3 regions of the Bradyrhizobium cedriense genome follow, and region 1 is predicted to be linked to each of the others. Evidence: predicted binding sites of a transcription regulator. Region 1 holds the regulator's gene; each other region holds the start of a gene.

Region 1 (9,740 bases):
GCTGGCAGCGATCCTCTGGGGGCTGTCGGTGCGGCAGCCCGACATCCTGATTGCCGGGGATGGCCAGAGCGTTGCGGTGCGGAGTGGGGATGGGCGCCTGCATGTGATGCGTGCGAGCAAGGACGGCTTCCTGCTGAAGGAGTGGTTAGCTGCCGACGCCGATCCGCGCGATGCCGCCAACGCCTCGTTGGCGAGCGGTGTGTCGTGTGACGAGTCCGGTTGCGTCACTCCGCTCGCAGACGGGCGGCTGGTCGCGCTGTCCTTGCGTATCGATGCGCTGGCGGACGATTGCAGCCGCGCCGCGCTGGTGGTGACGGCGTGGCCCGCGCCGCCGGATTGCGCGGCGATGGTGGTCGATCGGCCGCGTCTCGCCAGTCAGGGCGCGCTGGCCCTGACGCAGAGCGGTGGCGGATTCTCGGTTAAGGCGGTGAGGACGCGGGGCGCGAGCCGCCCCTGGCTGCCGGCCGGTGCCGGCGATGGGGATTTCGGCGGCAGCCTTGCGCCGAGGACGGCAGTGTCCCGCAACCGGGACGCAACACCGTCAGAGACGGACTTGCAGGCTGACGATTGAGAACGGATATGGTGGCGGTCCGATGGCACTCCGTCGGACGCAAATCGGACCATCTCGCCGGCCTCGGCCGGCGATGGCATTTCGATCCTGGCCCTCGACCGTTGGCCGGGGCGATGACGTCAGCCGATCGGCTGGCGCGTGATCGTCGGCCGCGTGCCGGCGACGATTTGCGGCTTGTGCTCGCGCTCGCCAACCGTCTGGGTCACCGGCAATTGCAGCACGGTCGCGCGCTGGCCTTCGACGAGCTGTGTCACAAGCACGTACTTGCCGTCGGGGAATTCGATCGCGTCATGGTGGCGATCGGGAATGTGCGGGTCGATCTTGCCGAACTTGCCGACACGGGAGTTGACGGTGCGTGTCCAGATCCAGCGGTTGTCATAACGAACGTTGTCGGCGAAAGCGAGCTCCGTTCCCGGCAGCAGGCAGACCGCGACGGAGAGATCGGCTTCGGAGGCGAAGCCGCGCGTCGAGGTGCCGCGGAAGGTTGTCGTGACGATGGTCTCGCCGACCTCGGCGGGGCGCGTCGCGACGGCATGCAGGCTGTAGTCACACATCGGGTGCTCCTCATGCGAAGATGAGGACCCGCACCTCTTTCTGAGGCGCAGGCCTCTATCAGGTGGAAGCACGCAACGCTCTGCTTGGTTATGGGCAAATCTGCGGCTGCGTCCGCAAGCCGCGATCACATTATCTTTCCCTAATCCAATAGGAACAAAGCTCGCCTCCGTGCATTCAGGAGCCGCGTTCTTGGCGTTCGCGCTCGCAGCGCGAATATTGCCAGCTCGATTGCGAGGGCCGCGGCTGCACTCGGGGCACTGAGAATTTGGCCGCCGGCCGCAGTGGCCTTGCAGACATCTTACAGACATGGCGACGCATTCGTGCAGCAGCGGTGTGCGACGCTGATGCCGCGACCAGCGGCAGCACGACTGCTCATGGCCGGTCCGGCACGCGGTCATTCCTTGAACCGAAAGGCCGCAAAGCAATGCTGCTTCGTGCGGTGAGCCGAGCATGTCGCGCCGGAAGAGGGGCCGGACAATCTGTGCAGAACCAGAAAGACCATCCGGCCGGGGCGGAGACTCATCCGCTCCAAAGCAGTTGAGCGGCTGGATCCGCTCAGTACTTCCGGTAAAGCCCGATCAGCTTGCCCTGAATCTTCACCCGGTTCGGCGGAAGAATCCGGACTTCATAGGCTGAATTGGCGGGCTCGAGCGCAATGGAGGCGCCGCGCCGGCGGAAGCGCTTGAGCGTGGCCTCCTCGTCGTCGATCAGCGCCACCACGATGTCTCCGGTATCGGCACTCTCGTTGCGCTGGATCAGCGCCATGTCACCGTCGAGGATGCCGGCCTCCACCATCGAGTCGCCGCGCACTTCGAGTGCGTAGTGCTCGCCCGAGCCGAGCATGTCGGGCGGTACGCTGATGGTGTGGCTGCGGGTCTGCAACGCCTCGATCGGCGTGCCGGCCGCGATGCGGCCCATCACGGGCACAGCGACCGGACGCTCGCCCTCGTCCGCGGGCGGGCTGGAGCTCGCGCGTATCTTGCCGAGATTGCCCTCGATGACGCTCGGCGTGAAGCCGCGGCGACTGCCGGCGGCGGCCTGGAGCTCGGGCAGCTTGATAACCTCGATGGCGCGAGCGCGGTTGGGCAGGCGGCGGATGAAGCCGCGCTCCTCGAGCGCAGTGATCAGGCGATGGATGCCTGACTTGGAGCGCAGGTCGAGCGCATCCTTCATCTCATCGAAGGACGGCGGCACGCCGCTCTCCTTCAGACGTTCGCTGATGAACCGCAGAAGCTCGTATTGTTTGCGCGTCAACATCTCGACCAAAGTCCCCCGGTTGATGTCGTTCGATTCCGAGACGAGGAGTTCAGCGATAAGCTGCTACACGTTCGAAACAAATCATGAACGGACACTATATGTTCGATATGTGTTCCGCAACTGCTTAATTTATAGTGAACAGAGCGAAGCTCGCGCGACGCGTGTGGCCGTGTCGCTCAGCCGGGCAGGCGCAGCACCTCACAGGCCGTGCCGGCGTCGGCCCTTGGCGCGAACGGTGCGCGTACGAGAAGTACCTGTGCCGCAGCCAGATTCGCAAGCAGGGAGGAGTCCTGATGGCTGACGGGAATCACGACGAGCGTGCCGTCGCCGCGCGGCTCGAGGCGCGCACGCAGATAATCCTCGCGCTGGTCGTTGGCGCCGAGATCGCTGCCGAGCACCGCGCGCTCGCGGTGATGATGAATCACTGAACGGCCCGACAGCGCGCGAATCAGCGGCACCAAGAACAGGAAGGCGCACACGTAGGATGACACGGGATTGCCCGGCAGACCGATCACGCGCATCGCGCCGAGCCGGCCATGCATCATCGGCTTGCCCGGTCGCATCGCGATCTTCCAGAACGCCATCGCGATGCCTTCGTCTCGTAGCGCCTGCTGGACCAGATCATGATCGCCGACCGAGGCGCCGCCAGTCGTGACCAGGATGTCGGCGCCGCTCTCGCGGGCTCGACGGATGCCGGCCTTGGTGGCCTCCAGCGTATCGGCGGCAATGCCGAGGTCGATGGTCTCGGCGCCCTCGCTGCGGGCGAGCGCGTGCAGGGCGTAGCCGTTGGAGTAGACGATCTGGCCGTGGCTTGGCGCGGTGCCCGGCATCACCAGTTCGTCGCCGGTGGCAAGGATCGCGACCTTTGGGCGGCGGCAGACGGCAAGCTCGGGGTGATTCATGGCGGCCGCAAGCGCAAGATCGCGCTCGGTGAGGCGGGTTCCCTTGCGCAGGAGGACGTCGCCCTCGCGGAAGTCAACGCCGGCGGTGCGGATGTGCCGGCCCATGATCGCGGCTTCCTTGATCGTGACGCGGTTGCCCTCGGCGACCGTGTCCTCCTGGATCACGACGGTATCCGCGCCGTCGGGAATGATGCCGCCGGTGAAAATCCGCACAGCCTCGCCGGCACCGACCGATCCCGCAAATGGCCGGCCTGCCGCAATCTCGCCGATGACCGTCAGCCGGGAATCGATCCTCGCCGCATCGGCCGCGCGCACGGCATAGCCGTCCATCGCCGACATCGCCTGCGGCGGCTGGGTGCGCCGCGCTGCGACGTCGCGGGCGAGCACGCGGTGGAAGGCTGCGTCGAGAGCGACCATCTCTTCCGGCAGCGGCTCTGCACCCGCCAGCACCGCGGCAAGCGCGTCGGAAACGGGCATCAGGGCCAAAGATGAAATCTCCTGCTGGGCTGGCTCGGGCAAACTGGCAGCGAGAGTTCTAGCCGAGTGCCCGCCCAGAGGCAAAATGCGCCGACGCAGGACGATTCATCCTGCGTCCTGACACTTGCATCGGCGGATGCAGTTCAAATGCGCCGCGGCATGATCCGGAACGCGATACAGACTGGTACGAGGATGGCCACGGCGAGCACGAGGAGAACGAGCGCCACGACCAGCATCGGTCAACTCCGCGTCTGCTCGCCCGGAGTGATGTCGGGAGCTTTTGGGCTCTGATCCTTGTCCGGCAGAGGATCGGCCTGGGATTTCAGGTCGGCGGCCTTGCTGATCAATTTGGCGGAGAGGCGCGAATCCGACGTCGTTCTGGCGAATTCGAGAAGCAGAGAGGCCTGTTTTGTGAGGTAGGATTTGCCGAGCACGAGAATGAATCCGATGTAGAAGTCCCAACCGACTCTTAGAGTCCGGAAGAGGTATTCCGTTCCCGGAACTTCGTACAAAAATGCACAAACTGAGTTGGTTCCTCATCGGAGCCCGTTAAGTTCCCCGAACCGGACCTCAGGATCCTTGCGGTCAAATTCCCAAGGACAGCAACGCGCTGCCGACGTCACGCGGCGAGGTCACATGCACGGCGGTCAATCCGCGCGCCCGTGCGCCTTCGACGTTCTCGGCCAGATCGTCGAAGAACACAATGCGCTCCGCGGGGACGCCGATCGCCGCCACGACGTGGTCGAAGGCCTCCGCATCAGGTTTGCGCAGACCGATGCTGGACGACAGGTAAACCTCGCGGAAGTGGCTCAGCAGGTCGGCGTACTCCCTGGAGAAATAATCCACGTGCGGCCGATTGGTGTTGGAGAAGGCATAAAGCGGCATCTGCTTTGCCGCGCGCGGCAACAGCTCGGCGATGTCGGGCATCTCGCCTGCGAAGATCGCATTCCAGCCCTCCAGGAACTGCGCATCCGAAATTCCGATGCCGAGTGAGGCGCGCAGCGAGGCGAAGTATTCCTCATCGCTGATCCTGCCGACCTCGTGCAGCCGGTAGGCCTCATCACGCACATAGCGCGCGACGATGGCTTCCGGCTCGCAGCCGGCATGCCCTGCCCAGCAGGCGATCGCCTTGGAGAAATCGATGTCGAGCACCACGCGCCCGAGGTCGAACAGAAGCGCGTCCGCGCTGCCGGGAGAGAGGGAGGTCATCGTGTCCTTTTCACTTCAGTATCGATAAGGATCGTGGTCGAACAGCGGGAAGGCGCTGAACACGCTCGGCGGGTTGGTTGCCGTTGCCGGATGCAAGCAGGATGAATTGACCTCGGCGAACGAGGTGGCCCCCAGGAGGCCGAGGCAGCGCAGCACTTCGTCCTCCAGCAGTTCCAGCATTCGCACCACGCCGGCTTCGCCCGCCGCCGCCAACGCCCAGCACTGCAGCCGGCCGATGCCGACGATGTCGGCGCCCGCGGCGATCGCCTTGACGATGTCGGTGCCGCGGCAGAACCCGCCATCGACCATGATCTTGGCCCGGCCCTTCACCGCTTCGACGATCTCGGGAAGCACATGCATGGCGCCGAGCCCGTGATCGAGCTGACGGCCGCCATGGTTGGAGACGTAGATCCATTCGACGCCGTGATCGACCGCGATCTCGGCGTCTTCTGCGGTGGCGATGCCCTTGAGGATCAGCGGAATCTTGAACTTGTCCTTGATCATCTTCACGGTCCGCCATTCCAGGCCCTTCTGGTAGTCGCCACCGGTGGCGCGCAGCCGGCTTTCGCGAACATAGCGCTTGGCGATGTCACGCTCGCGACGGCTGTAATGGGCGGTGTCGACGGTCAGGCAGAAGGCCGCATAGGCGTTCCTCTCGGCGCGGCTGACGACATCGGCCACGAAGGCATCGTCGCCGCGGACATAGAGCTGATAGAGCCGCAGCGCGTCCCGGGCAGCCTCGGCGGTCTTCTCGAGGCCCGGTTCGGACACCGAGCTCAGCATGTGCGCCGCACCGAAAGTGCCGGCGGCGCGTGCTACGCTTGCCGCGCCATCCGGATCGAAAATCTCGAGGGCACCGACCGGGGCGAGCACCAGCGGCAGGCGCATCCTGCGGCCGAATTGATCGACCCCGCCGTCGACCTGACGGACGTCGCGGAGCACGCGCGGGCGGAAGGCGATCTCGTCCAGCGCCATGCGGTTGCGGCGCATCGTGGTCTCGGTCTCGGCGGCGCCGACGATGTAGTCCCAGGCATTCTGGTTGAGGTTGGCGCGCGCCTTCCGGACGAACTCGTGCAGATTCTGGAACAACTCGGTGCTGGCGCCGAGTTCGACGTTCCGTTCCGGCCGGATGCGGGGCGCTTCGTTCATTGTCGTCCTCCCGAGAATTTGAAGTCTTATCGCCATCGCCTATCGCGTCCGGCCCTCCAAAACCATCCTAAAATCGCATAGCTGCGAGGGGTGGGCGGTCCGACCGCTTTCCGCTTTGCACGAAACAGTCTCGGAACGTTGCCAAATGTTTAGGCCAAGGCGAAGGGATTTCTTCAGCGCACCCGCTGACGTGGCATCCCGGCCTTGAAGAAACCGGAATGGTATTGTGAGAAGCGGGCTGGATCGCCATTTGCGTGGCGTCTGCTGACCCCAAGAGAACTGCCAAGCAAAAAGGCGACCTCATCCATGCGGAAATCCCTGCTGTTTCCCCTGGGCGCGCTCACCGGAGCGTGTCTGACCCTTCTGGTAGCCAGCCCGCACAGCGGAGTATGGGCGGCGCGGGCGGCAGCGAGTGCGGATGATGCCTATTCCCAGCTCAATTTGTTCGGCGCGGTGTTCGAACGGGTCAAGGCCAGCTACGTCGAGAAGCCCGACAATGCCAAGCTGATCGAGGGTGCGATCACCGGCATGGTGACCTCGCTCGATCCGCACTCCCGCTACATGAACGCCAAGGCCTGGACCGAGATGCAGGAGACCACCTCCGGCGAGTTCGGCGGGCTCGGCATCGAGGTCACGATGGAGGACGGCCTCGTCAAGGTCGTTTCGCCGATTGACGACACGCCGGCTTCGAAGGCCGGCATCATGTCGGGCGACCTGATCAGCAAGATCGATGGCGAGGCCGTGCAGGGCATGACGCTCGAGCAGGCGGTCAACAAGATGAAGGGCCCGGTCAACACCAAGACCAAGCTCACCATCGTGCGCAAGGGCGCCGACGCGCCCCTCGACGTCGCGATAACCCGCGAGATCATCCATGTGCGCCCGGTGCGATTCCATGTCGAGAACGACGACATCGGCTATATCCGCATCACTTCCTTCAACGAGCAGACCGCCGACGGCCTGAAGAAGGCGATCGCGTCGATCACCAAGCAAATCCCCGCGGAGAAGCTCGCGGGCTATGTGGTGGACCTGCGCAACAATCCGGGCGGCCTGCTCGACCAGGCCGTGTCGGTGTCGAGCGCCTTCCTCCAGCGTGGCGAGGTGGTGTCGACCCGCGGGCGCACTCCGGAAGAGACCCAGCGCTTCACCGCGCATGGCGGCGATCTCACCAAGGGCAAGCCGCTGGTGGTGCTGATCAACGGCGGCTCGGCTTCGGCGTCTGAAATCGTCGCCGGCGCGCTGCATGACCACAAGCGCGCGACATTGATCGGCACGCGCTCCTTCGGCAAGGGTTCGGTTCAGACGATCATTCCGCTCGGCTCCGGCAACGGCGCGCTGGCGCTGACCACGGCGCGCTACTACACGCCGTCGGGCCGCTCGATCCAGGCTCAGGGCATCGCGCCCGACATCGAGATCCTCCAGGACGTGCCACCCGAGCTGAAGGGCCGGATGGATACCATGGCGGAGTCCCAGATGCGCGGGCATCTGCAGGCCGCCGACGGCTCCGAGCAGACCGGGTCGCAATCCTATGTCCCGCCGGAGACGAAGGACGATAAGGCCCTACATGCGGCTTACGACTTCCTGCATGGCGTCACCGTGAATGCCGCAGCGGCAAAGCCCGCACCGAAGGCTTCTGTGCCGAACTGAACCTTGCGATCTACAGCCGCCGATCGCCCGGGAACGGATGACCGCTCTCGGGCAAATTCGTTTGGGATGGCGTCCCCGGCTCAGAGTCATTCCCTGCCATTTGCAGCGGAGACCTAGCCCGCCTCGCGCCGGCGGCTCTCGCTGCCTTCGCGTTGGGCGAGCCGGCTGCGATGCAGCGCGAACAGCTCCAGAATCTTGTCGGCCGGCTTGGCGGCGCTGAACAGATAGCCCTGCATCTCGGAGCAGCCGAGCGCGCGGAGCAGGCGCTGCTGCTCCTCCGTCTCGACGCCTTCGGCCGTGGTGGTCATGCGGCGCGCGGTCGCCAGATTGACGACGGCCTGAACGATGCTGGCGGAGCCGTCGGGGCGGGCGATGTCGTCGACGAAGCAGCGGTCGATCTTGATCTTGTCGAAGGGGAAGCGGTGCAAATAGCTCAGGGATGAGTAGCCGGTGCCGAAATCGTCGAGCGCAATGCGGACGCCGATGGCACGGAGCTGGTGCAGAATCGCGAGCGCCGCGTCGTCGTCGCGGATCAGGACCGCCTCGGTGATCTCGAGTTCCAGCCGGCTCGCCGGCAGGTTCGAGGCGGCGAGCGCCCTCATGATCTTCAGCGCCAGCGTGCCGCTCTTGAATTGCACTGGTGAGACGTTGACGGCGAGGCGGATGTCGTCGGGCCAGCTTGCCGCGTCCCGGCACGCGGTCGCCAACACCCATTCGCCGATCTCGTTGATCAGGCCGGTGTCTTCGGCGATCGGAATGAACTCGGCCGGCGAGACCATACCGCGCTCGGGATGGCGCCAGCGCACCAGCGCTTCGCATCCGGTGATGCGGTCGTCCTTCAGCTCGAGGCAGGGCTGGTAATGGACCTCGAGCCCGCCAGTGGCGATGGCGTGGCGCAGGTCGCTCTCGAGCCGGCGGCGCTCACGGGCCTTGGCGTCCATCTCCGGTTCGAAGAAGCGGTAGGTGTGGCGTCCGGCGGATTTGGCCGCGTACATCGCCATGTCCGCGTTCTTCAGGATCTGGTCCAGCGCCGTGCCGTGGTCCGGCGCGAGCGCAATGCCGATGCTGGCATCGGTGGTGATATGATGTCCCATGCAGTCGAATGGCGTGCGGACGGCTTCGAAGACCCGTGCGACGAGCGCGTCGACCCGGTCCAGCGACGTCACCGCGCTCTGTACGACGGCGAATTCGTCCCCGCCGAGCCGCGCCACGAAGTCCGCCGGGCCCGCACAGCGGCGAAGGCTCTGCGCAACCGATTTCAACAGCTCGTCGCCGACGAGATGGCCGAGGGCGTCGTTGATCCCCTTGAACTCGTCGATGTCGATGTAATGCACCGCGATCTGTTCGCCGTCGCCGACTGCGGCCAGCTCCCGGCGCAGATGCTCGTGGAACATGGCGCGGTTGGGCAGGTCCGTCAGCGCGTCGTAATGGGCGAGGTGGGTGATGCGTTCCTCGATGCGACGGCGCTCCGTGATGTCCTCGTGGGTCGCGACCCAGCCGCCATCCGCGAGCGGCTCGTTGAGGATGTGGATCGAGCGGCCATCGGAGGTGTCGACCACCATGGAATTGCGTACATTGATGTTCTTCAGCACGAGCGCGACGTAAGCGTCGACGTCGCCTGTGAACGAGCCGGTAGCCTGGCGATGGGCGATGATGTCGTGGAAGCTCGAGCCGGGCCTCACGAACTCGGCCGACAATCCATACATTTCGATGTAGCGCTGGTTGCAGACCACGAGCCGCCGCTCGGCGTCGAACAGCAAAAGGCCTTGCGTCATGTTGTTGACGGCGCGGTCGAGCCGCTGCTTTTCCAGCGTCAACCGTTCGCGCGAAAGGCGGTGCTGCTCCAAAAGCTTGCGTACGACCGCGATCAGCACGCCTGCGATGGCGAGCGCGGAAGAGGCGGCGACCGAGATCAGGATGCCGATCTGCTCGCGCCAATCCGTCAGGGCCGCCGCGCGCGTCAAGGTGGCCATCAT
Region 2 (9,740 bases), 100 kb from region 1:
AGGCCTGCGCGAACGGAAGCGGCGCGAAACGCTGCACCGCATTACCGAGCAAGGCCTGAAACTGTTCCTGACCCACGGCTACGAGGCGACGACGCTCGACGCGATCGCGGAGGCAGCCGGGATCTCGCGGCGGACGTTCTTCTATTATTTCAGGTCCAAGGAAGAGATCTTGCTGGCGTGGCAGGACGGCGGTTTCAGCGAGACCCTGCGAGCCGCCGTGCTGGAGCAGTCCACCAAACAGTCACCTCTCACTGCCGTGAAGAACGCCTTGTTGGAGCTGACGGCCCGCTTTCCGGCCGATTACAAGCAAACCAAGGCGATCGAGCGCCTGATGTGCGCGAACGAGTCGCTCCGCATACGACAGCAGGCGAAATATGTAGAGAAAGAACAAGCGGTGTTCGACGCGCTCTGCCAGATGTGGCCGCAGCCCAAGCGGCAACCTGCGCTCCGCACAGTCGCCATGATGTCGGTCGGCGTGTTACGTCTTGCGATCGATAACTGGAATCGCGACCAGGGGAAGCGACCGCTCGCCGTTTACCTGAGAGAGGCTTTTGCATGCCTGGACCAGGAAATTGGAAGGGGCGTCCTCACGCAAGATTGACTGGCGCAAGACTGGCGGCCGATCCTGCGAAGTGCGCATGAGCGAAGCGACATGCGGGAGCGGCTGAAGATCCGGATCGCCGTGCGCATCCGGGCTACCGCGCCGGGCACAACGCCCGCGGGATCTCGTCCAATTGCTCGAACGTGTGGTCTGGCGCATGCGCCCGCAGCGCCGCGGGCGCTGCATAGCCCCAGCATACTGCGCCGCAGGCAATGCCGACGGCTCGCGCCGCCTCGATGTCGCGAACCTCGTCGCCGATCGCAATCACACACTCAGGGCTTACGCCCGCCCGCCGGATGACGCGGCGGAATTTCGCGGGCTTGCCGAATATCGACGCAGAGCAGTCGAAATGCGCGAATAGCGCGGCGGCTTCGCCGAGCTTCTCGCGCGCATTGGCTTCACTGTCGGATGTCACAAGCGCGAGCTGCACGCCGTTTTCAGTCAGCGTCCGCAGCATCGTCTCGACGCCCGCAAACAGCGAAATCTCCGCCGTCGCCTCCGCCTTCAGCCGCCGCGCATGCCGCGCGATCGCCGGCAGCTTCCACAGAGGCACCTCGAGCCGGGCGAGGATCTCGCGGCTCGACGCATGCCGCAGCTCCTCGATGTCCTCATCCTTCACGCGGCGGAAATTAAAGCGATCGGCGACGTCGTTGATGGTGCGGAGGAACCACGGAAAGCTGTCGGCCAGGGTGCCGTCGAGGTCGAATATGGCGAGAGAGTAGGTCACGTGAAGGGGATATCAGTTCGTTCATCCAATTGTTGAACTAGAATCTCCACACAGTATCTTCGGTCCAACCCAGTTCGGCGAATTCGCTGGCGCGGAGCGATGCTTCTCCCTCTGCAAAGAACTCGTCAAGCTGAGGCGGTGCGACACTCGTTTCCGACAGCATGGCATGTGCCTGTCCGCGATGATGAATCTGATGCTGGAAGAGATGCATGAGCAGCCGGTCGCGGCGTTCGGTCTGCACGGCCCTGTCGCGGTTGATCCTCACAACGGTGTTGAGAATCTCGGGTGTCAATGCATTGCAGACAGCAATCAAGCGCTCGTCGACCGCGGCTTGCGCGGGCTTGAGCGCGTCGAGGGAAGGGTAGGGCACCTCATTCTTCCAGGCGGCCGGGCCCAGCCATCCGCCCTCCAGCGCATCAACATAGAAGAGGTCAATGACATGGATGTGGTTTAGCGTGCGCTGCAGACTTGGAAAGAACCCGGTCCGCTCGGTTTCGAAATCAATCTGGGGCAGAGCAGCGCAAGCCGTGAGCAGCCGATGGTTTGCCCAGGCATTATTGTAGGCGAACGCGCGAAAGGTTTGCACAAGTCCGGCAGGCAAAGCTCATTCTCCGTCAGACATGTGCGTCGGCACATTCCGGGCGCGGAACCTACTCCGCCGCCTCGCTCGCCGCGCGCCGCCGCTTCGGCTTCCGCGCCTTCTCCAGCACCGGAGCCAGGAACTTCCCCGTATAGCTCCTTGGCGCCTTCGCGATGTCCTCGGGCGGGCCCCAGGCGACGATCTCGCCGCCGCCGTCGCCGCCTTCGGGGCCGAGGTCGATGACCCAGTCGGCGGTCTTGATGACTTCGAGATTGTGCTCGATGACGACGACCGTGTTGCCCTGCGCGACCAGCTCGTGGAGCACTTCCAGCAGCTTCTTGACGTCGTGGAAGTGCAGGCCCGTGGTGGGCTCGTCCAGGATGTAGAGCGTGCGGCCGGTGGCGCGCTTGGACAGCTCCTTTGCGAGCTTGACGCGCTGGGCTTCGCCGCCCGACAGCGTCGTCGCCTGCTGGCCGACATGGATGTAGTCGAGGCCGACGCGATGCAGGGTCTGAAACGTCTCGCGCACGCGCGGCACCGCCTTGAAGAATTCGGCGGCTTCCTCGACGGTCATGTCGAGCACGTCGGCGATGCTCTTGCCCTTGAACAGGACTTCGAGCGTCTCGCGGTTGTAGCGCTTGCCCTTGCAGACGTCGCAGGTGACGTAGACGTCGGGCAGGAAGTGCATCTCGATCTTGATGACGCCGTCGCCCTGGCACGCCTCGCAGCGGCCGCCCTTCACGTTGAAGGAGAAGCGGCCCGGCTCGTAGCCGCGCGCCTTGGACTCGGGCAGGCCCGCAAACCATTCGCGGATCGGCGTGAAGGCGCCGGTATAGGTGGCGGGGTTGGAGCGCGGGGTGCGGCCGATCGGCGACTGGTCGATGTCGATGATCTTGTCGATATGCTCCAGGCCCTCGATGCGGTCGTGGGGCGCGGCGCCTTCGCTGGCGTTGTTGAGCTTGCGGGCGATGGCGCGATAGAGCGTGTCGATCAGCAGCGTCGACTTGCCGCCGCCGGAGACGCCGGTGACGCAGGTGAACAGGCCGAGCGGAATTTCAGCGGTGACGTTCTTGAGGTTATTGCCGCGCGCGTTCACCACCTTGATGGTGCGGCGATGGTTCGGCGGACGCCGCTCCGGCACCTCGACCTCGAGCTCGCCGGTGAGGTATTTGCCGGTGAGCGATTTCGGGTTGCGCATGATCTCGGCGGGCGCGCCTTCGGCGACGATGTTGCCGCCATGCATGCCAGCGCCGGGGCCGATGTCGAGAACGTAGTCGGCGAGGAGGATGGCGTCCTCGTCATGCTCGACCACGATCACGGTGTTGCCGAGGTCGCGCAGCCGCTTCAGCGTGTCGAGCAGGCGGGCGTTGTCGCGCTGATGCAGGCCGATCGAGGGCTCGTCCAGCACGTAGAGCACGCCCGTCAGGCCCGAGCCGATCTGCGAGGCCAGGCGAATGCGCTGGCTCTCGCCGCCGGACAGCGTGCCTGAGGAGCGGGACAGCGTGAGATAGTTGAGGCCGACGTCGAGCAGGAAGGTCAGGCGTTCGCGAATCTCTTTCAGGATGCGGCCGGCGATCTCGTTCTGCTGCTTGTTCAGCGCATCAGGCACTCCTTCGAACCACTCGCCGGCCTTCTTGACCGACAGCTCCGAGATCTCGCCGATATGCTTGCCGCCGACCTTGACGCAGAGCGCCTCGGGCTTGAGGCGAAAGCCCTTGCAGCCCTCGCAGGGCACGTCGTGGAAATATTTCGAAAGCTCCTCGCGCGCCCACTCGCTCTCGGTCTCGCGGTAGCGGCGGTTGATGTTGGTGATGACGCCTTCGAACGGCTTCTTGGTGTCGTAGGAGCGCACCCCGTCCTCGTAGGAGAACTTGATCTCGTCCTCGCCGGAGCCATAGAGGATCGCGTTTTGCGTCTTCTTCGGCAGATCCTTCCACTTGGTGTCGAGCGTGAACTTGTAGTGCTTGCCGAGCGCGGTCAGCGTCTGCACGTAATAGGGCGACGACGATTTGGCCCAGGGCGCGATCGCGCCCTTGCGCAGCGTCAGGTCCTTCTCGGGGATGACGAGGTCCTCGTCGACATGCTGCTCGACGCCGAGGCCGCCGCAGGCCGGGCAGGCGCCATAGGGGTTGTTGAACGAGAACAGGCGCGGCTCGATCTCCGGGATCGTGAAGCCCGAGACCGGACAGGCGAACTTTTCCGAGAATAGGATGCGTTCGGGGCCGCTCTTGTCGTGGATCTTCGCAGTCTTCTTTTTCTCTTTCTCTTCCGCAGGTGCGGCGGCCGGCGCATCGGCGAACTCGACCACGGCGAGTCCCTCGGCCAGTTTCAGCGCGGTCTCGAAACTTTCGGCGAGGCGCTGGCCGATGTCGGCGCGCACGACGATGCGATCGACCACGACGTCGATGTCGTGCGGGAATTTCTTGTCGAGTGTCGGCGCCTCCGCGAGCTCATGGAAGGTGCCGTCGATCTTGACGCGCTGGAAGCCCTTCTTGAGCCATTCGGCGAGTTCCTTGCGGTACTCGCCCTTGCGGCCGCGCACGACCGGCGCGAGCAGATAGAGGCGGGTGCCCTCAGGCAGCGCCAGCACGCGGTCGACCATCTGCGAAACGGTCTGGCTTTCGATCGGCAGGCCCGTGGCCGGCGAATAGGGCACGCCGACACGCGCCCAGAGCAGGCGCATATAGTCGTAGATCTCAGTGACGGTGCCGACGGTCGAGCGCGGGTTCTTCGAGGTCGTCTTCTGCTCGATCGAGATCGCCGGCGACAGGCCATCGATCTGGTCCACGTCGGGCTTCTGCATCATCTCCAGGAACTGGCGGGCATAGGCCGATAGCGATTCGACGTAGCGGCGCTGGCCCTCGGCGTAGATGGTGTCGAAGGCGAGCGAGGATTTGCCGGAGCCGGAGAGGCCGGTGAACACCACCAGCTTGTCGCGGGGAATCTCGACGTCGATGTTCTTGAGGTTGTGCTCGCGTGCGCCGCGGATCGTGATTGCGCGCAGGCTGGAGCCCGCGTTTAGGTGTTGGCGCTTGGCCTTGATCACTTCGTCCATCCCGCTGGTCCCTTGGGAATCCATGAGCGCGCGACCGCGCCAATGCAAAAAGGCGCGCTTCGCCCCGAACCGGGATCGGCGCCGATGGGTATGTCAGCGAACGTAGGAAGAACGGGAGCGGATTTCCAGTGGCACTTGCGAATCGTCAACCGATTGTTGGCGCGCTGGCGGCACCTGGCAGCAGCAACTGCCACGGAACTACGGAACGTCCCCTGAAAAACAAAAAGGCCGGCGCGAGGCCGGCCTTTCGTGACGATACGACGTCAGCAGCAATCAGTACTTCGCGACGACCGGGCCGCCGAAGTGATAGTTCACGCCGACCTGCACGGTGTGGAGGTTGAGCGTGCCGGTGTTCACCGGAGCGCCGAGGCCCGAGAAGTAGGTCTCGCCGCCGAGGCTGCGATAGAGGTATTCGCCCTTGACCGACCACTGCGGAGCGAAGAAAGCCTCGACACCCGCGCCGACGGTCCAGCCCGAATGCCACTTGCTCTCGGAGACCGTTGCGCCGAGCGCGGTGACGGCGACCTTGTTGTCGATCCAGGCGTAGCCGCCGGTGCCGTAGAACAGAACCTGATTGACGGCCCAGCCGATGCGGCCGCGGACGGTGCCGAGCGCTTCGGTCTTGGACGACACGGTGACGCCGAGAGCGGTCGCCGAGGCGCTGACGTCAGCCCACGCACCATCAGCCTCGATGCCGAACACGACGTTGCCGGCCTGCCAGTTGTAGCCGGCCGTGCCGCCGACGAAGCCACCCTGCATCTTCGGGTCACCCGAAGAGGCTTCCCAGGCGCCGCCGCCGACGATACCGAGATAGAACCCGGTCCAGTTGTAGATGGCAGCGGCCGGAGCAACCGGCGCCTTGGTGTAGGGGCGCGCTGCGAGGTCAGCGGCCGAAGCCGGAGCAGCGAGAGCGAACAAACAGGCCGAAGCCAGCAAAACCTTTTTCATCTTCAACTTACCCAGTCCCAGTTTCTGTTGTTGCCTTCCGTGACGAAAGGAAGCGGACTCAACGGCCCAACTGACACGCTGTCTACACCACCAAAGCTGCAAGTTGTGTCACCGAAAAGCCACAACGGTGGCAAAAGGTGATGGTTACTGACTCATTGCCCCCCACAATCTCCGCCAGACAGGAAAGGCCGGCGCGAGGCCGGCCCTTGATCTCCGAACGATATCAGCGCGGTATCAGTACCTCGCGATGAGCGGGCCGCCCCAGCGATAGTTCACCCGGATGAGGCCGATATCGACGTCCTGACTGATGCGCTCGGAGCGTGTAACAACCCCGAGCGGGGCAATGCCGAAATTGCCGGATCCGGTGAAGTTGATCGTCCGATTGCCGAGGAAGATGTGATTGTATTCGAAGCCGACTGACCAGTTCGGCGCGAATCCGAACTCGACGCCGGCGCCTACGGTGGCGCCCCAACGGGCTTCGTTGGCCCGGTCGAATTCGAGACCGGTGCCGAGATCGTGGCTCCGGTAGCGATCCCCGACGACAGCGCCGCCGCCCTTCACGTAGAGCAGGACGTTATTCCAGGCGTAGCCGACCTGGCCCGTGAGCAGTCCGAAAGCGTTGATGTTCGAGCTCTGTCGCAGCCCCGTGCCGAAGAGCGCCGTGCTGATGTTGTCGCCGGAGAAGTCGGCCCAGTTGCCCTGGCCTTCGAGGCCGAACACCCAATTGGTCGACTGCCAGCGATAGCCCACCTGGCCGCCGACCGTGCCGCCGGTCGCATTGTGGCAGCCTTCACCCACCAGAACCCCGGACACCGGCGTCACGAAGTCCCAGCACTTGTGGCTCGTGCCGCCGCCGCCGTTGATACCGATGTAGAAGCCGCTCCAGTCGTAGATGGCGGCCACCATCGGAGCGGGAGCCTTGGTGTAGGGACGCGCAGCGAGATCCGCTGCGCTTGCAGGGGCCGAGAGGCCCAACGCCATTGCACTGATTGCGCCAAACAGAATCTTATTCATTGCAGTCTCCCCAGTTTCGTCCGCTTCTCGTCCCCGAAGCGGCTGATCAGGCGCGACGCCCATATGAACCAATTCCATGGTAACTTTAGCCCCAGGAATGGGCTGAATCCGTCTCCGAAATGCCACACTCGCGAAACGATTGAACGGCTGCAACTTGCTGAAGGTGAAGCAGTTTTCGCCGTTCAGGGGAACCCGGGAAAGTTCCGTCGACGGTTGCCGTTCACCGATGAGGCTCTATCTCCAATTCAAATCAGGCCACTGCAAACTTAGGCCACTAGCGTCGGAGACAGGCCAGCGCCCGCCGCTGATGAGGAACAAATCTGGAACAAAGTCGCGCCCGGTGCTATATATGGGGATAACCTGGGCGGTGGCGGGCTGATCGGTGCCCGCAAGCGTATAGGGTCGCCTCAACAGGGCGCAGAGGGACGCGGGCAGCGGCACTCGCCCTCTTGAAATCAGTGGCATTCGGAGCGGAGAGCGGCGATGGCGGGAAGCGTCAACAAGGTCATTCTGGTTGGAAATCTCGGCAAGGATCCTGAAATCCGCCGCACCCAGGACGGGCGGCCGATCGCGAATTTGAGCATCGCCACCTCGGAGACCTGGCGCGACAAGAACAGCGGCGAGCGCAAGGAGAAGACCGAGTGGCATCGCGTCGTGATCTTCAATGAAGGGCTCTGCAAGGTCGCCGAACAGTACCTGAAGAAGGGTGCCAAGGTTTACATCGAGGGCGCGCTGCAGACCCGCAAATGGACCGACCAGAGCGGCGTCGAGAAGTACTCTACCGAAGTCGTGCTCCAGGGCTTCAACTCGACGCTGACGATGCTCGACGGCCGCGGCGGCGGCGGAGGAGGCGGCAGCTTCGGCGACGAGCCGGGCGGCGATTTCGGCTCCTCCGGTCCCGTCAGCAGCGCGCCGCGCCGTCCCGTTGCCGCCGGCGGCGGCCGCAACAGCGACATGGACGACGATATCCCGTTCTGAGAACGCGGACCGCGGCCCGGGGCTTATTGCCCAATCGGGCTGCACCTGGCGTGCCGTGTCAGCAATTCTGTTAATCGGTGGGGCGGGCTCGGGTTGTTCCGGCCCGCTTCATGTTTGAGGTGAGCCAGGTTGCGCCGTAGCAAGACAGGCTGACGGGGGCCGCTCGCGGGCCGGTTTCCGAGCCTTGCGAGGCCGTTTTGGCAAGCCGGTTCCGGCCCTCTCGGAAGCAATGCTTGCAACGACCTAAGTTATTGGAAGAATAGGCAGAAAAATCGCTTGCCCTGATCTGCGCGAGGGTGGTTATGAGGACCCCGATGCGCTATATGATTCCCAGATAAAACCTCACCGGATTTCCCCTTGGCTGACGACGACAAGCCCGGCGACCAGCCGGCGCAACCCTCGGACATTCGCCCCGTCTCCATCTTCGAGGAGATGAAGAAGTCCTATCTCGACTACGCCATGAGCGTGATCGTGGCGCGGGCGCTGCCTGATGCCCGCGACGGTCTGAAGCCGGTGCACCGCCGCATCCTGTTCTCGATGAACGAGCAGGGGCACACACCCGACAAGAAGTACGTCAAGTCCGCCCGCGTGGTCGGCGACGTCATCGGTAAGTATCACCCGCACGGCGACCAGTCGATCTACGACGCCATGGTCCGCATGGCGCAGGACTTCTCGATGCGCGTGCCGCTGATCGACGGCCAGGGCAATTTCGGTTCGGTCGACGGCGATCCCCCGGCCGCATATCGTTACACCGAAGCGCGCCTGACGAAGGCGGCGCTGGCTCTGCTGGCCGACATCGACAAGGACACCGTCGACTTTCAGCCGAACTACGACAACAACGAGACCGAGCCATCGGTCTTGCCGGCCAAGTTCCCGAACCTTCTCGTCAACGGCGCGGGCGGCATCGCGGTCGGCATGGCGACCAACATCCCGCCGCACAATCTCGGCGAGGTCATCGACGCCTGCGTCGCTCTGATCGACAACCCCGCGCTCACCATCGACGAACTCATCAACATCGTGCCGGGACCGGATTTCCCGACCGGCGGCGTCATTCTCGGGCGCGCGGGCATCCGCGCCGCCTATCATCTCGGCCGCGGCTCGATCGTCATGCGCGGCAAGGTCGCGATCGAGACCATCCGCAAGGAGCGCGAGGCGATCATCATCACCGAGATTCCCTACCAGGTGAACAAGGCGACGATGGTCGAGCGCATCGCCGAACTGGTGAAGGAAAAGAAGATCGAGGGCATCGGCGACCTGCGCGATGAATCCGACCGCGACGGCTACCGCGTCGTCATCGAATTGAAGCGGGACGCTGTGCCGGACGTGGTGCTGAACCAGCTGTACCGGTTCACGCCGCTGCAGACGAGCTTCGGCGTCAACATGGTGGCGCTCGACAGCGGTCGTCCGCGGATCATGCATCTGAAGGACCTGCTGGCGATCTTCGTCGACTTCCGTGAGCGGGTCGTCACGCGGCGCACCAAGTACCTGCTCGCCAAGGCGCGCGATCGGGCGCATATCCTCGTCGGTCTCGCGATCGCTGTCGCCAATATCGACGAGATGATCCGCGTCATCCGGAGCTCGCCCGACCCGACCACCGCCCGCGACACCCTGATGTCGCGCGACTGGCCGGCCCGGGACGTCGAGGACATGCTGACGCTGATCGACGACCCACGTCACCGCATCAGTGCGGATGGCACGATCCGGCTGTCGATGGAACAGGCGAGGGCCATTCTCGATCTGCGCCTTCAGCGCCTCACCGCACTCGGCCGTGACGAAATCCGCGACGAGCTCGACAAGCTCGCCGGCGAGATCGCCGATTATCTCGACATCCTGCGCT
Region 3 (9,740 bases), on a different contig from region 1:
GCACGTAACACACGGCCGAATTCGCCGCCGAGCCACGGCCCTGGCACAGGATGTTCTGGCTGCGCGCGTAATGCACGATGTCGTGCACGGTGAGGAAATAGTGCGCGTATTTCAGCTCGGCGATCAGGGCGAGCTCCTTCTTCAGCGTCGCGCGCAGCTTGTCGTCGATCTTGCCGCCGAAATATTTGTCGACGCCGGCCCAGGTCAGATCCTCCAGATGTCCTTGCGCGGTCTTGCCCGGCGGCACCGGCTCGTCGGGATATTGGTATTTGAGCTGATCGAGCGAGAAGTCGATCCTGTCCGCAAAGCGCATGGTCTCCGCGATCGCTTCGGGGAAATCACGAAACAGCCGCGCCATTTCCCGCGAGGGCTTCAGGAACCGCTCGGCATTGGCCTCCAGCTTCCGTCCGATTGCATCGATCGTGGTCTTCTCCCGGATGCAGGTCAGCACGTCCTGGAGAGGACGGCGCGCGGGATGGTGATAGAGCACCTCGTTGGTCGCAAGCAGCGGCACTTGGACTTTTGTCGCGAGATCATCGAGTCGCGCCAGACGACGCCTGTCGTCGCCGCGATAGATCAGGCTCGCCGCCAGCCACACGCCTGCGGCGCGACTGTCCTTCAGCTTTGAAAGAACATTCAGCGCCTGCTCAGGCTCGAAGCGATGCGGCAACGTCAGGACCAGCAGCTGGCCTTCCGAGAACTCCAGGAGATCGGCGAAGGTGAGACGACAGTCACCCTTTTCGACCCGCATGCTGTCGTCGCCGCGCTTGCCCCGGGTGAGAAGCTGGCACAGCCGACCATAGGCGGCGCGGTCGCTCGGATAGACCAGGATGTCGGGCGTGCCGTCGACGAAGACGATGCGCGCGCCGATCAGCAGTTTCGGCTTGTGCAGCACTTCGGCATTGTCGAGCTCCTTGTAGGCGCGCACCACGCCGGCGAGCGTGTTGTGGTCGGCAATGCCGATCGCGGGGATCCCGAGGATGCTGGCCTGATGCACATAGGCGCGCGGATCCGAGCCACCGCGCAGGAAGGAGAAATTGGTGGTGATGCCGATCTCGGCATAGGCGGGCGCGCTCATGCGAAGAGACCGTGCACATACCAGTTGGGGGAAACAGGCTTGCCTTCGCCGTCGAACGTCTCCCCCTCGTAAAGACCGTCGCGAAAGATCCAGAAGCGCAGGCCTTCGGCATCCTCGATGCGGAAATAGTCCCGTGTCAATTGCTTGCCGTCCTGCCGCCACCATTCCATCGCGATGCGCTCGGGCCCCTCCACCCGCACCACCGCATGCAGCGCGCGGCGCCATGTGAATTGATGCGGCGGACCATCCGGCACGGTCGCGAACGGCACCTTGATCGGCTCCGGCTTGTCGAACAGCCGTAAGGGGCGCCGCGGCGGCTCGCTCTCGGTGCGCGCCGGCCATTCGGCCTGCATGGCGGCGGCGAGTTGATGTTGAGCGGGGACGGACAAAACCGCGCGTTCGGGGATATGGGTGTCCTGCGGCAGATGCACGACGACGCGCTTTCCTCCGATGCGCGCGGCGATGCGGTCGATCAGCGCAGCAATCTCGTCATTGTCGTGGACATGCGCATCGAGATCGCGCTGCTCCTGCACCACGATCTCGGTGCGGCTCGCCGACAGCCGCACCATGTCGAACCCGAAGCCGGGATCCAGCGGATCTGCGAGCGCATCGAGGCGTTCGCGGAACAGGCGGTCGATCACGGCGCTTCGCGTCACGGGGCGTCCGGTCTCGACCGCGATTGCGCGCACCACGCCGTCGGTACGGAAGAAGGCTGCATCGAGACGCCGCGCGCCTTTGCCCTGCTTCTCCATGGACGTAACAAGCGTCTCAGCCAGCCGCGACAGCGTCATCGCGATCATGGTGTCGGTCGCGACCGGCTCGGCAAAACGCTTCTCCACGATGTAATCCGGCAGCGGTTTGCGCGGATTGATCGGCGCATCGCCCTGTCCCAGCGCATGCGCGAGAAGCGTGGAGAACCGCGCGCCGAACCGTGCCGTGATTTCGCTCGGCGAGCGCGAGGCGACATCACCGATGGTCTTCAGACCGGCACGACGCAAGCCGGTGGTGATCACCTCGCCCGCCCCGAGCGCGGACACCGGAAGCCGGCTGATCGCCTCCGCCTCCCTGCCATCGGCCACGATGGTGCCCGTGGCCTGCCGCGTCAGCGTGCGGGCGCAGACCGAGGTGCTCGCGATCGCAGCGCTGACGGCAAAGCCCTGCCGGCCGAGCGCCCGAACCAGCATCTTCAGCAGCGCCGCCTCGCCGCCGAACAGATGCGCGCAGCCGGTGATGTCGAGGAACAGCCCGTACGGCGGATCGAGCGCCACCAGCGGCGTGAAGCGGTCGCACCAATCGGCGATATCGCTGAGCGTCTTGGCATCGGCAACAGTATCGGCATCGAACACCTTCAGGTCAGGACACATCGCCCGCGCATTGGCCAAGGGTTGGCCGATGTACAGGCCAAGGCGCTCGGCGGCCTCGTCCAGCGCATGGATCACCAGCGCATTGTTGTCCTTGATGACGACGATGCTCGGCTCATGATTGGCTTTACCCAGCCCGGCGCTGCTGAAAAACCGCTGGATCCTGTCGATGGGCAGGCGCGGCAGCCAGAGGCTGAGAATACGTCGACGGCTCACTGAACTGGCACTCATCACAATTCCATTCCATGATCCACCGGCCGCATGGGCCATGACGATTGCGCAAGAGCTCGGCATCGAACACCGGCGCGCCCCAGGCACTCCATACTGAACTCGGCGGCGAATGCGCTGCGCGCAGCATCCACCTGGTCTCCGCGGTCGACGGCAAAGGTTGCGCGCCCATGCGCAGCAGAAGCCCGGTGACACCGGAGCCTTGCGCGGCCAACGTCAGCTTGCGGCTCGCCACGAGATCGAACTGCCTGGTTTCGCCCCAGAGTTCGAGCACGACGGCGCCCAGCGCATCGCAGGCGAGCGCATCGGCCGAGGTGCGCAGCGCGCTCTCGACATCGGCGGCGCGCACCATCACCACGCGGCGCGGATCGAGGCCGAGCTCGGATAGCCCGCTCATCGACAGCGCGCCCGTCTCCATCTCCGAAAAATCCTGCCGCACCCACAGCAGCGGCCGACGCGCGCTCACGCGTCCGGCAAGACCCATGACAAACCCCGTTGCGGCAGCGCCCTGACGCCCTTCGCAAAACACCTCGTGGATCGCCGCGCGCGCGAGCCCGCCCTTCAGCGCGCAATCGGCCTCGCCGTGGCCGAGCGCGACGCGATCGCGCTGATGCACGACCTCCGCCGTCTCGATGCGCTCGATCTGGCCGCGCAAGATCGCAAGCGCGCTTCCACGTGCGGTGGCGCATGATCCGCCAAAGTGTGAGCGGTTTGGCGACAAGATCATGCGCCCTCTCAAAAAGAAGAGCGCGATCGGACGCAAAACCGGCGACCACTTTTGCTGATCGCGCTCTGCATGCTCGCCGCTCCTTCAGGGGTGATTGCCGTGGCTCTCCCAAAAGAGAACCAGCGGCTGGCTCATTTGTTCATGATATGTTCTAATATAAAGCTAACGGGGCCAGAAGAGTCAATTGAATTGGCGCTCAATCGGATTCGTGAGCTAAATCAAGGGGATTCCAGGATGGACGTACAACGCAAGCTGGAAATCCTGGCGGATGCCGCCAAGTACGACGCGTCCTGCGCCTCCAGCGGCACCGAGAAGCGGGATTCCAGCGACGGCAGGGGCATGGGCTCGACCGCGCCCGGCATGGGCATCTGCCATTCCTACGCGCCGGATGGACGCTGCATCTCGCTGCTCAAGGTGCTGCTGACCAACGCCTGCAATTACGATTGCCTCTATTGCGTCAACCGCGCCTCCTCCAACGTGCCGCGCGCCCGCTTCACCATCGACGAGATCGTCAAGCTCACGCTCGACTTCTACCGGCGCAACTACATCGAGGGCCTGTTTCTCTCCTCCGGCATCATCCGCAGCCCCGACTACACCATGGAGCAAGTGGTCAGTGTCGCGCGCAAGCTGCGCGAGGAGCATCATTTCCGCGGCTACATCCATCTAAAGACCATTCCGGAGGCCGATGATGCGCTGATCGCGGAGGCCGGCAAATATGCCGACCGTCTCTCCATCAACATCGAGATGCCTGAGGAGGGCAGCCTGCAGCAATTCGCGCCCGAGAAGGACGTGCGCGCGATCCGCCGCACCATGGGCCGGCTCCGGCTGAAGCTGGATGAGGCCGAGGACAGCCGCAGCGCAAAGTCAAAGGCCAAGCCGCAGCGCTTCGCGCCCGCCGGGCAAAGCACGCAGATGATCGTCGGCGCAGATAACGCCTCCGATCACACCATTCTCCACACCAGCGCCAATCTCTACGGCGCTTACCGGCTGCGGCGCGTCTACTATTCCGCGTTCAGCCCGATTCCCGACGCCAGCCGTGCGCTGCCCTTGCGCGCGCCGCCCTTGCTGCGCGAGCATCGGCTCTACCAGGCCGACTGGCTGATGCGGTTCTACGGATTCGACGTCGGCGAGATCGTCGACGACAGCGCGATGCTGCCGCTCGATATCGATCCAAAGCTCGCCTGGGCCTTGCGCCATCGCGACCGTTTCCCGCTCGACGTCAACCGCGCCAGCCGCGAGGAATTGCTGCGCGTACCGGGCTTCGGCACCAAGGCGGTCGAACGCATCATCGCGACGCGGCGCACCACGACGATTCGTCTTGCCGATCTCGCGCGGCTGCATGTCCCCAGGAACAAGGCACTGCCGTTCATCGTCCTAAGCGATCACCGCCCCTCGCCGCACCGCCTCGACGAAGCGCGGCTGATCGACCGGTTCAAGCCGAAGGCAACGCAACTGGGATTTGGCTTCTGATGCAGTATATCACCCTCGACAGCGAAACCGATTTCGATGGCTGGCGCAAAGCCGCGCGGACGCTCGTGCTTCATCACATGAAGCCAGCCGACGTCACCTGGGCCGTACAGGGTGGCGAAGCAGAGCTGTTCGCGCCACCCTCGCCCTCTCCGATCCTCGAGGTGAACGACGGCACCTTCAACGTACCCGCGAAATTCGTCGAGCTCGCCAAAGCCGCGATCCTTCATCGCGATCCCCAGCGCTTTGCAATCCTCTATCGCCTGCTGTTTCGGCTGAAGAACAACCACGATCTCATCGACGTCGCGACCGATCCTGACGTCGCGCAAGTCACGGCCATGGCAAAGGCGGTCTTTCGCGACGAGCACAAGATGCACGCCTTCGTCCGCTTCCGCGAGATCGGCCGGGAGCGCCAGGCGCATTACGTCTCCTGGTTCGAGCCGGAGCATCACATCGTCGAGCTTGCGGCGCCGTTCTTCGCCAAACGCTTCGCCGACATGCCCTGGTCGATCCTGACGCCGGACCTCTGCGCGCACTGGGATGGCCACGCACTGTCGTTCGCGCCTGGCGTCAGCAGGAGCGAAGCGCCGGGCGAAGACCGGCTGGAGGAAACCTGGCGGCGCTATTACGCCAGCATCTTCAATCCAGCCCGGCTCAAGGTGAAGGCGATGCAGGCCGAGATGCCGAAGAAATATTGGAGGAACCTGCCCGAGGCTTCGATCATTAAGCCCCTGATCGAGGACGCCGAACGGATGACCGGCGCCATGATCGCCAACGCCGCAACCGATCCGCACAAGCCTCAGAAGCGGCCGGAGGCCCCGATGAAACGCAAGCTTGCTGCCGACGATCTCGAAGCGCTGAGTGAGGAGGCCGCGCATTGCCGCGCCTGCCATCTCTACAAGGACGCGACCCAGACCGTGTTCGGCGAAGGCCCGAAGTCCGCCAACATCATGCTGGTCGGCGAACAGCCCGGCGACAAGGAAGACCTCGCCGGCCATCCCTTCGTCGGCCCCGCGGGGCAGATGCTCGACCGCGCGCTGGCGGAAGCTGGCGTCGATCGCAAGAAGGTCTATGTCACCAACGCGGTCAAGCACTTCAAATTCGTGCCGCGCGGAAAGATCCGCCTGCACCAGAAGCCGAACACACCCGAGATCCGGGCGTGCCGGCAATGGTATGAGCGGGAAGTTGCGGCAATCCAGCCCGATCTTATCGTGGCGATGGGCGCCACCGCCGCGCAGAGCGTGTTCGGTAAGATCACTCCCATTGGCAAGAACCGTGGCCGGCTCATCGACCTTCCCGACGGACGCAAAGCGCTCGTCACGGTGCATCCGTCCTATTTGCTGCGGCTGCCCGATCCGGAAGCCAAGGTGCTGGAGTATCGGCGTTTCGTCGAGGATCTGAAGATCGCCGCCGGCTTGCAGAAGAAGGCCGCACGGGCTGCCTGAATACTGGCAGGAAAAGGCATCGCGCCTTGGTCGTCCATCCGATCTCTCAAGAACAAAGAACCCGTGCAACACACGGGCCCCTTCACTTGTGCTTCGAGCTTGGCCTTACGACGCCGCGAGCTGCTCCTCGACCAGCTTGACCCAGTAGGACGTACCGTAGACAATCGCCTCGTCGTTGAAATTGTAGGCGGGGTGGTGCAGGCCGGCGCTGTCGCCGTTGCCGCAGAAAATGAAGGCGCCGGGCCGCGCTTCCAGCATGTAGGCGAAATCCTCGCCGCCCATCAGCGGCGCCATATCGTGCACATTGGCCTCGCCTGCGACCTGCTCCGCAATACGCCGCGCCACCTCGGTCTCCGCAGCGTGATTGTTCACCACCGGATAGTTGCGCTTGTAGTGCAGGTCGAGCTTGGCACCTGTGATCTGCGCCACGCCCGCCACCACTTCACGCACGCGCTTCTCGACCAGCTTGCGTACCTCCGGCGACAGCGTGCGGATGGTGCCCCTCAGCGTCGCGGTCTGCGGAATGACGTTGCGCGCGTGGCCGGCGTGGAATTCGCAGATCGAGATCACGGCCGATTCAAGTGGATCGACGCTGCGCGCGACGATCGACTGCAGTGCCGTGATCACCTGCGCACCTACCAGCACGGAATCGACGCATTTGTGCGGACGCGCGGCGTGGCCGCCGAGGCCCTCGATCAGGATATCGACCTCGTCGGTCGCCGCCATGATCGGACCCGGCCGGATCGCGAACGAGCCGACCGGGATGCCAGGCCCGTTGTGCATGCCGTAGACCTGCTCGATGCCGAACCGCTCCATCAGGCCGTCCTTGACCATGGCCGCGCCGCCGGCGCCACCCTCCTCGGCCGGTTGGAAAATCACGACGGCATCGCCGGCGAAGTTGCGGGTCTCGGCGAGATAGCGCGCCGCACCCAGCAGCATCGCGGTGTGGCCGTCATGACCGCAGGCGTGCATCTTGCCAGGGGTCTTGGAGGCGTAAGGCAGATTGGTCTGCTCCTCGACCGGCAGCGCGTCCATGTCGGCACGCATCCCGATCGCCTTGAGCCCGTCGCCGGCGGGCCTGTTGCCCTTGATCACGCCGACCACGCCGGTCCGGCCGAGGCCGGTCACGACCTCGTCGCAGCCGAACTCCCGCAGCCGGTCCGCCACGAATGCTGCGGTGCGGTGGACGTCGTATAGCAGCTCCGGATGCTGATGGATGTCCCGGCGCCAGGCCTGAATATCGGGCTGCAGGTCGGCGACGCGGTTCAAGATGGGCATGGATAGTCTCGAGCATTGATGGAAATCCAGGAGTGTCTACCATGCAAGCCCCGGTCCACCCAACCGCCGCGGATCGGGGTCGGGCCCTGCCCGTGCAGCATGGCCGGGCTTGTCCCGATCCGCTGCGTCTGCCTATTAGACGGAACGCAAAGTGACCATCCGGGTGGAAGCAGAATGCCAAGGCGGCTCGAAGGTGAGTTTGACTACATCGTTGTCGGGGCCGGCACGGCGGGCTGCATTCTCGCAAATCGACTCTCGGCCGACCCGAAGAACCGCGTCCTCATTCTCGAGGCCGGCGGCGACGACAACTGGATCTGGTTCCACATCCCTGTCGGCTATCTCTTCGCCATCGGCAATCCGCGGTCGGACTGGATGTTCAAGACCGAGGCCGAGCCCGGCCTGAACGGCCGCTCGCTGGCCTATCCCCGCGGCAAGGTGATCGGCGGCTGCTCGGCGATCAACGCCATGATCTCGATGCGAGGCCAGGCCGCCGACTACGACCACTGGCGCCAGCTCGGGCTGACCGGCTGGGGCTATGACGACGTGCTGCCGATGTTCAAGCGACTTGAGGATCACTTCCTCGGCGCGAGCGAACATCATGGCGCCGGCGGCGGCTGGCGCATCGAGGCGCCACGGCTGTCGTGGGCCATTCTTGATGCCGTGGGCGACGCCGCCGAGGAGATGGGCATCAAGCGCATCCCGGATTTCAATACCGGGGACAACGAAGGCACCAGCTATTTCCACGTCAACCAGAAGCGCGGCAGACGCTGGTCGTCGGCACGCGGCTTCCTCAAGCCTGCGCTGAACCGCCCCAATCTCCGGCTCGAAAAGCATGTGCTGGTCGACCGCCTGGTCATCGAACAAGGTCGCGCCGTCGGCGTGCGCTTCATCCGGAACGGCGAGATCATCGAGGCGCGGGCGAAGCGCGAGGTAATCCTTTCGGCCGGCTCGATCGGCTCGGTGCAGGTGCTGCATCGCTCCGGCATCGGCCCGGCCGACTGGCTGTCGCCGCTCGGCATCGACATCGTCATGGACAAGCCCGGCGTCGGGCGCAATCTTCAGGACCACCTCCAGCAGCGCGCGATCTACAAGGTCGAGGGCGTGCGCACGCTCAACGAGACCTATTACAACCTGGTCCGACGCGGCTTGATGGGCCTCGACTACGCCTTCCGCCGGCGCGGGCCGCTGACCATGGCGCCGTCGCAGCTCGGCATCTTCACGCGCTCGGATGCGACGCGCGCACGCGCCAACATCCAGTTCCACGTGCAGCCGCTGTCGCTCGACAAGTTCGGCGATCCTCTGCACCGCTTTCCTGCCATCACCGTCAGCGCCTGCAATCTCCAGCCGACCTCGCGCGGCACCGTGCGCCTCCGTTCCGCGACGCCGGAGGAAAAGCCGATCATCGCGCCGAATTACCTGTCGACCGATGACGACCGCCAGGTCGGCGCCGACGCCATCCGCACCACCCGCCGCCTGATGCAGCAGAAGGCGCTCGCGAAATATCGTCCCAGCGAATATCTGCCCGGCCCCTCCGTCGGCGACGACGACGTCTCGCTCGCAAAGGCCGCCGGCGACATCGGCACCACCATCTTCCATCCCGTCGGCACCGCGAAGATGGGCGCGGCGAACGATCCGATGGCGGTGGTCGACGAGCGGCTGCGCTTCTACGGCCTCGAAAGCTTGCGCATCGTCGACGCCTCGATCATGCCGACGATCACCTCCGGCAACACCAACACGCCGACTGCGATGATCGCCGAGAAAGGCGCGACGATGATCCTGGAGGATGCGAAGTAGCTCCCGCCACCATGATCAATCCGCACCGGTTTTCGATCGGCCCCGCCGACGCGCAAATTGCCATGCTGCAATGGGGCGAGCGCGGCAAGCCGCCCGCCCTCCTCGTGCACGGCACCGGCTTCGTCGCCGCCGTCTGGGACGAGGTCGCGCGGGAACTTGCATCGAGCTACACCGTCTATGCGTTCGACCGCCGCGGCCACGGCATCAGCCACAAGCCCGGAGCCTATCATTTCCTGGATTATGCCGAAGACGTCTGCCGGGTGATCGATGCACTTGAGCTGCGCGACGTCTACGGCATCGGCCACAGTGCGGGTGCGACCGACCTTCTGCTCGCGGCGAAACTTCGTCCCGGACGTTTCACG

Evidence for each region. Region 1 encodes LexA, which represses DNA repair genes until DNA is damaged. Its sites were predicted from a motif close to TGTTCNNNNTGTGTTCNG; they were not measured.
Region 2: ACYCVF_RS28440 (single-stranded DNA-binding protein) is a predicted target of LexA. The motif match lies at 7,236-7,253, and genes of this name have one in related genera.
Region 3: ACYCVF_RS27455 (putative DNA modification/repair radical SAM protein) is a predicted target of LexA. The motif match lies at 3,531-3,548, and genes of this name have one in related genera.

The regions. Positions count from the first base shown of each region.
Region 1 is NZ_JBTSWB010000008.1:224,802-234,541, reverse strand. It holds gene ACYCVF_RS28970 (ComEC/Rec2 family competence protein) at 1-571, shown strand, start outside; gene ACYCVF_RS28965 (hypothetical protein) at 691-1,125, opposite strand; gene lexA (transcriptional repressor LexA) at 1,682-2,383, opposite strand; gene ACYCVF_RS28955 (molybdopterin molybdotransferase MoeA) at 2,560-3,771, opposite strand; gene ACYCVF_RS28950 (hypothetical protein) at 4,002-4,196, opposite strand; gene ACYCVF_RS28945 (HAD family hydrolase) at 4,348-4,971, opposite strand; gene ACYCVF_RS28940 (alpha-hydroxy acid oxidase) at 4,987-6,120, opposite strand; gene ACYCVF_RS28935 (hypothetical protein) at 6,294-6,428, opposite strand; gene ACYCVF_RS28930 (S41 family peptidase) at 6,427-7,764, shown strand; gene ACYCVF_RS28925 (bifunctional diguanylate cyclase/phosphodiesterase) at 7,878-9,740, opposite strand, start outside.
Region 2 is NZ_JBTSWB010000008.1:120,960-130,699, reverse strand. It holds gene ACYCVF_RS28470 (TetR/AcrR family transcriptional regulator) at 1-601, shown strand, start outside; gene ACYCVF_RS28465 (HAD-IA family hydrolase) at 696-1,328, opposite strand; gene ACYCVF_RS28460 (DinB family protein) at 1,366-1,929, opposite strand; gene uvrA (excinuclease ABC subunit UvrA) at 1,979-4,963, opposite strand; gene ACYCVF_RS28450 (outer membrane protein) at 5,237-5,911, opposite strand; gene ACYCVF_RS28445 (outer membrane protein) at 6,146-6,925, opposite strand; gene ACYCVF_RS28440 (single-stranded DNA-binding protein) at 7,409-7,903, shown strand; gene gyrA (DNA gyrase subunit A) at 8,261-9,740, shown strand, end outside.
Region 3 is NZ_JBTSWB010000007.1:434,634-444,373, forward strand. It holds gene ACYCVF_RS27440 (error-prone DNA polymerase) at 1-1,078, opposite strand, end outside; gene ACYCVF_RS27445 (Y-family DNA polymerase) at 1,075-2,670, opposite strand; gene ACYCVF_RS27450 (ImuA family protein) at 2,567-3,394, opposite strand; gene ACYCVF_RS27455 (putative DNA modification/repair radical SAM protein) at 3,629-4,864, shown strand; gene ACYCVF_RS27460 (UdgX family uracil-DNA binding protein) at 4,864-6,306, shown strand; gene ACYCVF_RS27465 (M20 aminoacylase family protein) at 6,412-7,584, opposite strand; gene ACYCVF_RS27470 (GMC family oxidoreductase) at 7,759-9,378, shown strand; gene ACYCVF_RS27475 (alpha/beta fold hydrolase) at 9,390-9,740, shown strand, end outside.